Regions from separate parts of the Streptomyces sp. NPDC043878 genome, predicted to be linked through region 1. Evidence: riboswitches for the same ligand, from Rfam matches in the RefSeq annotation. Region 1 holds a riboswitch; the other holds the start of a gene.
What was found. Region 1 has a riboswitch for cobalamin ahead of AC07AZ_RS30240 (cobalamin biosynthesis protein). Riboswitches for the same ligand answer to the same signal wherever they lie in the genome.
Positions count from the first base shown of each region.

Region 2: linked by a shared signal. The riboswitch ahead of AC07AZ_RS24780 (ribonucleoside-diphosphate reductase subunit alpha) and the one ahead of AC07AZ_RS30240 (cobalamin biosynthesis protein) in region 1 are both predicted to bind cobalamin.

Region 1 is NZ_JBWKDW010000026.1:59,183-64,683, reverse strand. Features, by position in the region: gene cobN (cobaltochelatase subunit CobN) at 1-1,121, opposite strand, end outside; gene AC07AZ_RS30245 (cobyric acid synthase) at 1,118-2,626, opposite strand; gene AC07AZ_RS30240 (cobalamin biosynthesis protein) at 2,623-3,603, opposite strand; cobalamin riboswitch at 3,705-3,843, opposite strand; gene AC07AZ_RS30235 (hypothetical protein) at 3,978-4,199, opposite strand; gene AC07AZ_RS30230 (inorganic phosphate transporter) at 4,234-5,472, opposite strand.
Region 2 is NZ_JBWKDW010000018.1:156,033-161,533, forward strand. Features, by position in the region: gene AC07AZ_RS24765 (GntR family transcriptional regulator) at 1-340, shown strand, start outside; gene AC07AZ_RS24770 (DUF3311 domain-containing protein) at 505-768, shown strand; gene mctP (monocarboxylate uptake permease MctP) at 765-2,393, shown strand; cobalamin riboswitch at 2,519-2,684, shown strand; gene AC07AZ_RS24780 (ribonucleoside-diphosphate reductase subunit alpha) at 2,804-5,185, shown strand; gene AC07AZ_RS24785 (ribonucleotide-diphosphate reductase subunit beta) at 5,185-5,501, shown strand, end outside.

The sequences.
Region 1 (5,501 bases):
CCCTCGACGGCGTATCCGGCGTCCCGCAGCGCGTCCAGCACCCGCACCGCCGAGGCGGGCGTGTCCAGGCCGACCGCGTTGCCGACGCGGGAGTGCTTCGTCGGGTAGGCGGTGAAGACGAGCGCGAGCTTCTTCTCCGCGTTCGGCTTGTGCCTCAACCGGGCGTGCCGTACGGCGATCCCGGCGACCCGCGCGGCCCGCTCGGGGTCGGCGACGTACACCGGCACCTCGTCCGGGCCCTGCTCCTTGAACGAGAACGGCACCGTGATGAGCCGCCCGTCGAACTCCGGGATCGCGACCTGCATCGCCGCGTCCATGGGGGACAGGGCCGCGTCGGAGTTCTGCCAGGCACTCCTGGACGAGGTGAGGCACAGGCCCTGCAGGACGGGGATGTCGAGGTCGGCGAGCGCCCCGACGTCCCACGCCTCCTCGTCGCCGCCGGCCGAGGCCTGCGAGGCGTGCGTGCCGCCGGCGGCGAGGACGGTGGCGACCAGGGCGTCGGCCCGCCCGAGGATCTCGTACAGCCCCGGGTCCGCCCCGCGCAGCGAACCGCAGTACACGGCCAGGGCGTTGGCGCCCCGCGCCTCGATCGCCTCGCACAGCGTGTCCACGAAGCCGGTGTTGCCGCTGAGGTGGTGGGCCCGGTAGAAGAGCACGCCGACGGTGGGGCGGCCCTCGGCGTACGCCCGCTGCCCGTGCACCCCGAACGCGGCCATCCTGCGCGGCTCTTCGAACCCCTCGCCGGTCAGCAGCACGGTGTCGGACAGGAAGCGGGCGAGTTCCGTCAGGTTCTCCGGCCCGCCCTCGACGAGGTAGCGCAGCGCCTCCGCCACGACACCGGCCGGCACGGACGACTCGGCCATCAGCTCGGCGTCGGGCACGTTCTCCCCGCCGAGCAGCACGGTCGGCACACCGGAGGCCCTGAGCGCGGCGAGCCCGTCCTCCCAGGCCCGTCTGCCGCCGAGCAGCCGTACGACGGCGATGTCCGCGCCCGCGACCAGCGCGGGCAGCTCCTCCGCGACGTCGACCCGGGTGGGGTTGCCGATCCGGTACGGCGCGCCGGAGGCACGCGCCGCCAGCAGGTCCGTGTCGGCGGTCGACAACAACAACACTGTGCTCATGCGGGTGCTCCCGGTGGGATGAAGGGCAGTCCTTGCGGCGCGCCGGACTCGATGAGCCGCCACAGCGCGTCGGTGTCAGCGTGCTGTTCGATCAGGTCGCCGAGCCGGTCGAGCTGTTCCTCGCGCAGCGCGGCGAACGAGGTGCCGGCGGCCGGTACGAACCGGCGGCCCGCGGCGGCCGCCACCTCGCGCAGGAAGGCGCGCCGGAAACCGTCCGACTCCAGGGAGCCGTGCCAGTGGGTGCCCCAGGTCTGACCGACCCGGCAGCCGTCGAGGAACGGCTCCCCGCCCGTGACCTCGGCGATCCCGTGGTGGATCTCGTACCCCTCGACATGCTCGCCGAGGGCCTCGCCCGCGGGCCGGGTGAGGGTCTTCTCGCGGGCGAACCGCACGCGTACGGGCAGCAGTCCGAGCCCGGGCACGTGCCCCTGCCGGCTCTCCACCTCGTCCTCGATGTGCTCGCCGAGGATCTGGAAGCCGCCGCAGACGCCGAGCACGGGCCGGCCCTCGGCGGCCCGCCGGGCGATCGCCCCGGCCAGCCCCCGCTCCCGCAGCCACTCCAGCGCCCGCACGGTGCCCCGGGTGCCGGGGACGACGACGAGGTCGGCGTCCGCGAGTTCCTCGGGCCGGTCCACGAACCGCACCACGACACCCGGTTCGGCGGCCAGCGCGTCCACGTCGGTGAAGTTGGACATCAGCGGGACCGCGCAGACGGCGACCCGCAGGACGTCCTCGCCGACGGGCGGGGCGGTGTCCGACTCGCGCACGGTCCCCCGCAGGGAGACTCGCAGCCCGTCCTCCTCGTCGATGCCGAGGCCGTGCCGGAAGGGCAGGACGCCGTAGGTCCGCCGCCCGGTGAGCCCGTGCAGCATGTCGAGGCCGGGCTCCAGCAGCGAGACGTCGCCGCGGAACTTGTTGACGAGGAACCCGGCGACGAGTTCCTGGTCCTCGGGGGACAACAGGGCGACCGTGCCGAAGAAGGAGGCGAAGACGCCCCCGCGGTCGATGTCGCCGACGACGAGCACGGGCAGCCGCGCGTGGCGCGCGATGCCCATGTTCACGATGTCCGTCCGCCGCAGGTTGATCTCGGCGGGACTGCCGGCCCCTTCACAGATCACCGCGTCATACGTGCCCCGCAACTCGGCGAGACAGTCGAGCACGGTCCCCAGCAACTGCTGCTGCCGCCCGCCGTGGTACCCGCGAGCGCTCAGCTCGCCCACCGGCCGGCCCATCAGCACGACCTGACTGCTCTGTTCGCCGCCCGGCTTGAGCAGGACGGGGTTCATCAGCGCGGTCGGCTCGACGCGGCACGCCTGCGCCTGCATGGCCTGCGCGCGGCCGATCTCGGCGCCCTCCCGCGTCACGAACGAGTTGAGGGACATGTTCTGCCCCTTGAACGGCGCGACCCGCACCCCCTGCCGGACCAGCCAACGGCAGATCCCGGCGGTCACGACGCTCTTGCCGGCGTCGGAGGTGGTGCCGGCGACCAGCAGACCACCGTTCACGAGGCGCCCCCCTTACCGGCCCGCTTCCCGGCCCGCGCGGCGAACAGCCGCACACCGGCCGTCCGCGCGACGACGGTGACGCCGAGCGCGAGCACGCCGACGCGACGGGAGAGCCGCGCGGCCCGTTCGATGTCCCGTACCTCCACGGCACGTCCCTCCCCGTTCAGCACCGGCCGCCGCTCGACCCGGCCGCCGTACGACAACGTCCCGCCCAGCCGCACACCGAGCGCCCCCGCGAACGAGGCCTCCACGGGCCCGGCGTTGGGGCTCGGATGCCGGCCCGCGTCGGCCTGCCAGGCCCGTACGGCCCCCCGCGGGTCCCCGCCCGCGACGGCGGTCAGGGCGGCGGTCAGCCGCGCTCCCGGCCAGCCCGCGAGGTCGTCCAGCCGGGCGGAGGCCCATCCGTAGCGCCGGTACCGGGGCGATCTGTGCCCGACCATCGCGTCCAGGGTGTTGACGGCCCGGAACCCGACGAGTCCCGGCACGCCGCCCAACGCGCCCCACACCAGCGCCCCCACGACCGCGTCCGAGGTGTTCTCCGCGACGGACTCCACGACGGCCCGCGCGATCCCGTCGGCGTCCAGGGCCTGCGGATCGCGCCCGCACAGGTGCGGCAGCCGGGCCCGGGCCGCCTCGACGTCACCGGCCTCCAGGGCGCGGCCGACGGCTCGCGCCTCGCGCCCGAGGCTGGTGGCGCCCACCACGGCCCAGGTGGCGGCGGCGGTCAGGGCGACGGAGGCGGCGGGGGAGGGCCGCAGCGCCGAAGTGGCGACGGCGGCCAGACCGACGACGCCTCCGGCGCAGACGGCGGTGTGCAGCACGCCGTACCCCCGGTGGTCCCGCCACAACAGGTGTTCCACGGCGCCGGCGGCCCGCCCGAACGCGGCGACCGGATGCCCACGGCGAGGATCACCGAGGACCAGGTCGGCGAGAAGGCCGGCGGCGGCGCCGTACGCGAAGACGCGATCGGCACGCATCGGCTCAGCCGGCCGAGGGGTCGGGCGGAGCGCCGGTGGCAGACCTCGAACGGCAGCCGAGCATGGCTCTGTGTCCTCACTCAGGGTGTCCACGCCCTGGTTCGACGAGACCGGCGGTGAGAGTTCCTGGCTCCCGGGGTTCACACCCCGGTCACAGTGGCGGGACCGCGCCGGATTCGCACCGGCTTCCTCTCTTGCCGCCGTACATGGCTCCGGCAGTCCACCACGGGCCCCGAAGGGCCGTCAACTTGCTGTTGACCTGCGCGGGGAGAGTGTGCCGAGGCCCACACACGAGGGGCCCCAGGCGTCACAGACACGTGGGGTGCGGGACGGAGATCCGTCCCGCACCCCACTCGGTGTCCAGGTGCGGCGGGTCAGGCGACGATCAGCGAGATGCCGTACGCCACCGCCGCCGCGCACGCCGCGAAGCACACGTACGCGCCGGTGACCGCGAGGGCCGCGGACTCGCCCTGGGCCGCCGCGCGTTCACGGCGGGAGAGACCGGTGATGCCGAGGGTGAACAGGGCCACGAGGGCCACGGTGACCACGAGGCTGACCCCGAAGACGGAGCCGAGGGCTGCCCAGTCGATCTTCATGCTGCTTCTTCCTTCGTAACCGGGGGCGCGGGGCTCAGACGGTGGTGGCGGCCGGCGGGACCACCGGTTCGGTGGCCGGGGCCGGGATCGTGGCCGTGAGGTCCTCGGCGACGGTGCCCACCGGCGGCGGGGCCACGACGGCGATCGCCGTGGTCACCACGCCGGCCGGTTCCTCGGAGGCGTTGACGTTGCTGTGGTCGATGACCTCGCGCCGCGACAGCTTCCAGATGGCGGCGCTGGAGGCGATCAGGAAGACGGCGACGACCGCGGTGCCCCAGTCGCCGAGGTCCGTCACGGACTCGGCGAGAGCACCGACCACGGCCGCGGCCGGGAGCGTGAGGCCCCAGGCGACGAACATCCGGGTGGCCGTCGACCAGCGCACGACGCCGCCCTTGCGCCCGAGGCCCGCGCCCATCACCGAACCGGAGACGGAGTGCGTGGTGGACAGGGAGAAACCGAGGTGGGAGGAGGCCAGGATGACCGTGGCCGCGCTGGTCTGGGCGGCGAAGCCCTGCTGCGGCTGGAGTTCGGTGAGGCCCTTGCCCATGGTGCGGATGATGCGCCAGCCGCCGAGGTAGGTGCCGAGCGCGATGGCGAGGCCCGCGGAGAGGATGACCCAGGTGGGCGGGTCGGAGTCGGGGGAGACGACGCCGCCGGCGACCAGGGCGAGGGTGATGATGCCCATCGTCTTCTGCGCGTCGTTGGTGCCGTGGGCCAGGGAGACCAGGCCCGCGGAGGCGATCTGGCCCGTGCGGTAGCCCTTGGCGGCGGCCCTGCCGTCGGCCTTCCTGCCGAGCGTGTACGACAGGCGCGTGGCGAGGAACGCGGCGGCGCCCGCGACGACCGGGGCGGCGACCGCGGGGATCAGCACCTTGGTGACCAGGGCGTCACCGTGCACCGCGCCGAACCCCGCCGAGGCGACGGTGGCGCCGATCAGGCCGCCCATGAGGGCGTGCGAGGAGCTGGAGGGGAGTCCGACCAGCCAGGTCAGCAGGTTCCAGAGGATCGCGCCGACCAGGGCGGCGAATATGACCTCGGGACGTATGCCGGACTCGTCGACGAGTCCCTTGGAGATCGTGTTGGCGACCTCAACGGAGAGGAAGGCACCCACAAGGTTCAGCACGGCGGACATGGCCACCGCGACCTTGGGCTTGAGCGCACCGGTCGAGATGGTCGTGGCCATCGCGTTGGCGGTGTCGTGAAAACCGTTCGTGAAATCGAACGCGAGCGCGGTTACCACCACAATCGCGAGGATCAGCGAGAAGTTTTCCATTTACCCAGGCAATCGTTCGAGGTCATTGG
Region 2 (5,501 bases), on a different contig from region 1:
GCTGCGCATGGCCAACGGCGAGCCGATGGCCATCGAGACGACCCACCTGTCGGCCAAGCGCTTCCCGGCGCTGCGCCGCAGCCTCGTCAAGTACACCTCCCTCTACACCGCGCTCGCCGAGGTCTACGACGTCCATCTCGCCGAGGCCGAGGAGACCATCGAGACCTCGCTGGCCACCCCGCGCGAGGCCGGCCTGCTCGGCACCGACGTGGGCCTGCCGATGCTGATGCTGTCCCGGCACTCGCTGGACCGGACCGGCCAGCCCGTGGAGTGGGTGCGGTCGGTGTACCGGGGCGACCGCTACAAGTTCGTGGCCAGGCTCAAGCGTCCGCAGGACTAGGGCCGCGACAGGCCCCGCGTCCCGTGGCCGGGTCGGGTCGGGTCGCGTCGGGCCAGGTGAGGATGTCGGGTCGATATCCGGACGGGGGCTTTCGCTGCCGTGACGCCGTCGCCTACATTGCCTGCGCATTGCCCAGGTGATCAGCGAGGGGACGGAGCCGCGCCATGTCCGATGTGCCCGAAGTACGACCACCGGTGGTGACACCGGTCCGCGTGGTCATCGCGCTGTGTCTGGCGGCGCCGTTCGTCGCGATGCTGTGGATCGGTTCGTACGCGAAGACGGACCCGGCGTTCATCGGGATCCCGTTCTTCTACTGGTACCAGATGCTGTGGGTGCTCATCTCCACGGCCCTGACGATGACCGCGTACGCGCTGTGGCGCCGTGACCAGCGCGCCCGCGCCGCACGGAACGGAGGCGCGTCGACGTGAACGACGGAGTCAACGGCGTCGCGCTCGGCGTCTTCATCTTCTTCTTCCTGGCCGTCACGGCCATGGGCTTCCTCGCCGCGCGCTGGCGCAAGGCGGAGAACGAGCACAGCCTCGACGAATGGGGCCTGGGCGGACGGTCGTTCGGCACCTGGGTCACCTGGTTCCTGCTCGGCGGCGACCTCTACACGGCGTACACCTTCGTCGCGGTGCCCGCGGCGGTCTACGCGGCCGGCGCGGCGGGCTTCTTCGCCGTCCCGTACACGATCCTGGTGTACCCGCTGATCTTCACGTTCCTGCCGCGCCTGTGGTCGGTCTCGCACAAGCACGGATACGTCACCACCTCGGACTTCGTGCGCGGCCGGTTCGGCTCCAAGGGCCTGTCGCTGGCGGTGGCCGTCACCGGCATCCTGGCGACGATGCCGTACATCGCGCTCCAACTGGTCGGCATCCAGGCCGTGCTGGACGTGATGGGCGTGGGCGGCGGGGAGAACACCAACTGGTTCGTGAAGGACCTGCCCCTGCTGATCGCCTTCGGCGTACTGGCCGCCTACACCTACTCGTCGGGACTGCGGGCGCCCGCGCTGATCGCGTTCGTGAAGGACGGGCTGATCTACGTCGTCATCGCGGTGGCGATCATCTACATCCCGATCAAGCTGGGCGGCTTCGACGACATCTTCGCCAAGGCCGGCGAGGCGTTCAGCCAGACCAACCCGGCGACGGGCAAACCGCGCGGGGCGCTGGTCCCGGCCGAGGCGGGACAGTGGACGTACGCCACCCTGGCGCTGGGCTCCGCCCTCGCCCTGTTCATGTACCCGCACTCGATCACGGCGACGCTGTCCTCGCGCAGTCGTGAGGTGATCCGCCGCAACACCACGATCCTGCCGCTGTACTCGCTGATGCTCGGCCTGCTGGCCCTGCTCGGCTTCATGGCGATCGCGGCCGGAGTCAAGGTCACCAACGGGCAGTTGGCGATCCCGCAGCTGTTCGAGAACATGTTCCCGGACTGGTTCGCGGGCGTCGCGTTCGCCGCGATCGGCATCGGCGCGCTCGTCCCGGCGGCGATCATGTCGATCGCGGCCGCGAACCTTTTCACCCGCAACATCTACAGGGACTTCATCAGGCCCGACGCGACACCCGCGCAGGAGACCAAGGTCTCCAAGCTGGTCTCGCTGCTGGTGAAGGTGGGCGCGCTGGTCTTCGTGCTGACCATGGACAAGACGGTGGCGATCAACTTCCAGCTGCTGGGCGGCATCTGGATCCTCCAGACCTTCCCGGCGCTGGTCGGCGGCCTCTTCACCCGCTGGTTCCACCGCTGGGCGCTGCTGGCCGGCTGGGCGGTCGGCATGGTCTACGGCACCTTCGCCGCGTACGGCGTCGCCTCCCCCACCCAGAAGCACTTCGGCGGCTCGGCCAAGGAGATCCCCGGCATCGGGGAGATCGGCTACATCGGTCTGACGGCGTTCGTGCTGAACCTCGTCGTCACGGTGGTCCTCACCTTCGCGCTGAAGGCGGCGAAGGCCCCCGACGGCATCGACGAGACCCGGCCGCAGGACTACACGGCGGACGCGGGCGACCCGGGCGTGGAGGTGGAGCTGCCCCCGGCCACGGCGGGCACCGCGCACTGACCCGAGGACCTGTCCGACAGCGGGGCGCCGGAGCGTCTCCGGCGGCCCGCAGCCGTGTCCCCCACCTCGCCGCCGCACTCCGCCCGTGGACGCCCGGACACGCTCCGAAGCCGACAGGACACAACATCTGGGGGTGCAACTGCGGCCCGGCACAAGATGTATGCTCATGCTCGCTGTCGCCGCAGGGGAATCCGGTGCGAATCCGGAACTGTCCCGCAACGGTGTACTCATGCGCGCATATCCGCGTACGAGACTCAAGTCCGAGCACCTGCCGACAGTGGCGCCCGGCCGTCCGGCCGGGCCGCCAGGACGTCCGGGCCTCGTGGAATGGGCCGGTGGACGCGACGCCGCGCGCGCTCGCGAGCTGCCCCCTTCCGCAAGGCCCCGTGCCGAGCGAGGGAGAGCCCCACGTGACCATCGCGCCAGCCGAACCGGCCTCAGCGACAGCCGACCCCGTGGCCGACGACGGCCCCAGAGCCGCGCTGCTGCGGACCCTGACCGGGCTGACCGCCGACCTCCCCGACGCCGACCCCGGCCGGGTCGCCGCCGCAGCCCTGCGCGGCCGGTCCGCGCGGGCGGACACTGCGGAACTGCGGGAGCTGGCGACCGAGGCCGCGGCAGGTCTCATCTCCGAGGACCCCGCCTACTCGAAGCTGGCCGCCCGGCTGCTCACCCTGAGCATCACCGCGGAAGCCGCCTCGCAGGGCGTCACCACGTTCACCGAGTCGGTCGCGGTCGGACACCGCGAGGGACTTCTCGCCGACCGCACCGCCGAGTTCGTCCGCGTCCACGCCGACCGCCTCGACGCCCTCGTCGACCCCAGGGCCGACGACCGCTTCGGCTACTTCGGCCTGCGCACCCTGCACAGCCGCTACCTGCTCCGGCACCCGATCACCCGTCAGGTCATCGAGACACCGCAGCACTTCATGCTGCGGGTCGCCAGCGGCCTCGCGGAGGACGACACCGCACGCTCCCTGGACGAGGTCGCCGCGCTCTACGGGCTCATGAGCCGGCTCGACTACCTCCCCTCCTCCCCCACGCTCTTCAACTCCGGCACCCGCCACCCCCAGATGTCGTCCTGCTACCTCCTCGACTCCCCGCTGGACGAACTGGACTCCATCTACGACCGCTACCACCAGGTCGCCCGCCTCTCCAAGCACGCCGGCGGCATCGGCCTGTCCTACTCCCGCGTCCGCGCCCGCGGTTCACTGATCCGGGGTACCAACGGGCACTCCAACGGCATCGTCCCGTTCCTCAAGACCCTGGACGCCTCGGTCGCCGCCGTGAACCAGGGCGGCCGGCGCAAGGGCGCCGCCGCGGTCTACCTGGAGACCTGGCACTCCGACATCGAGGAGTTCCTGGAACTGCGCGACAACACCGGCGAGGACGCCCGCCGTACGCACAACCTCAACCTCGCGCACTGGGTCCCCGACGAGTTCATGCGCCGGGTCGACACGGACGGCCAGTGGTCGCTGTTCTCCCCCGCCGACGTGCCGGAACTCGTCGACCTGTGGGGCGCGGAGTTCGACGCCGCCTACCGCCGGGCGGAGGCCGCGGGCCTCGCGCGCCGGACCCTGCCGGCCCGCGACCTGTACGGCCGCATGATGCGCACCCTCGCGCAGACCGGCAACGGCTGGATGACCTTCAAGGACGCGGCCAACCGCACCGCCAACCAGACGGCCGAACCCGGCCACGTGGTCCACTCCTCCAACCTGTGCACCGAGATCCTGGAGGTCACCGACGACGGGGAGACGGCGGTCTGCAACCTCGGGTCGGTCAACCTGGGCGCGTTCGTGGACCCGGCGGCCCGGGACGTCGACTGGGAGCGGCTGGACGCGACGGTCCGCACCGCCGTCACCTTCCTCGACCGGGTCGTCGACATCAACTTCTACCCGACCGAGCAGGCCGGCCGCTCCAACGCCAGATGGCGCCCGGTGGGCCTCGGCGTCATGGGCCTCCAGGACGTCTTCTTCCAGCTGCGCCTGCCCTTCGACTCACCGGCCGCGAAGGCGCTGTCCACGCGCATCGCCGAGCGCGTCATGCTCGCCGCGTACGAGGCGTCCGCCGACCTCGCCGAGCGCAACGGCCCGCTGCCGGCCTGGGACAAGACCCGTACCGCCCGGGGCGTGCTGCATCCCGACCACTTCGACGCGGAGTTCACCTGGCCGGAGCGCTGGGCGGCCCTGCGCGAGCGGATCGCGGCCGTCGGCATGCGCAACTCGCTGCTGCTCGCGATCGCGCCCACCGCCACCATCGCCTCGATCGCCGGCGCCTACGAGTGCATCGAGCCGCAGGTCTCCAACCTCTTCAAGCGCGAGACCCTGTCGGGCGAGTTCCTCCAGGTCAACTCCTACCTGGTGCGGGACCTGAAGGAGCTGGGCGTCTGGGACGCGCGCACCCGTGAGGCGCTGCGCGACGCGAACGGCTCGGTGAGCGGCTTCACCTGGATCCCCGAGGACGTACGCGCCCTGTACCGCACGGCCTGGGAACTCCCGCAGCGCGGCCTGATCGACATGGCCGCCGCCCGCACCCCGTTCCTGGACCAGGCCCAGTCACTGAACCTCTTCCTGGAGACACCGACCATCGGCAAGCTCTCCTCGATGTACGCCTACGCCTGGCGGTCGGGCCTGAAGACGACGTACTACCTGCGCTCGCGCCCGGCGACCCGCATCGCCCGCGCGGCCCGCGCCCAGGCACAGCCGGAACCCGCCGTCCCCCTCCAGCAGGCCGCCGACCCCGACGCCGTCGCCTGCTCCCTTGAGAACCCCGAGTCCTGCGAGGCCTGCCAGTAATGACCGCCGACACCACCAAGAACCTGCTCGACCCGGGCTTCGAACTCACCCTGCGTCCCATGCGCTACCCCGACTTCTACGAGCGCTACCGGGACGCCATCAGGAACACCTGGACCGTGGAGGAGGTCGACCTCGCCTCCGACGTGTCGGACCTGGCGAAACTCTCGCCCGGCGAGCAGCACATGATCGGCCGGCTGGTCGCGTTCTTCGCGACGGGCGACTCCATCGTGGCGAACAACCTGGTGCTGACCCTCTACAAGCACATCAACTCCCCCGAGGCGCGCCTGTATCTGAGCAGGCAGCTCTTCGAGGAAGC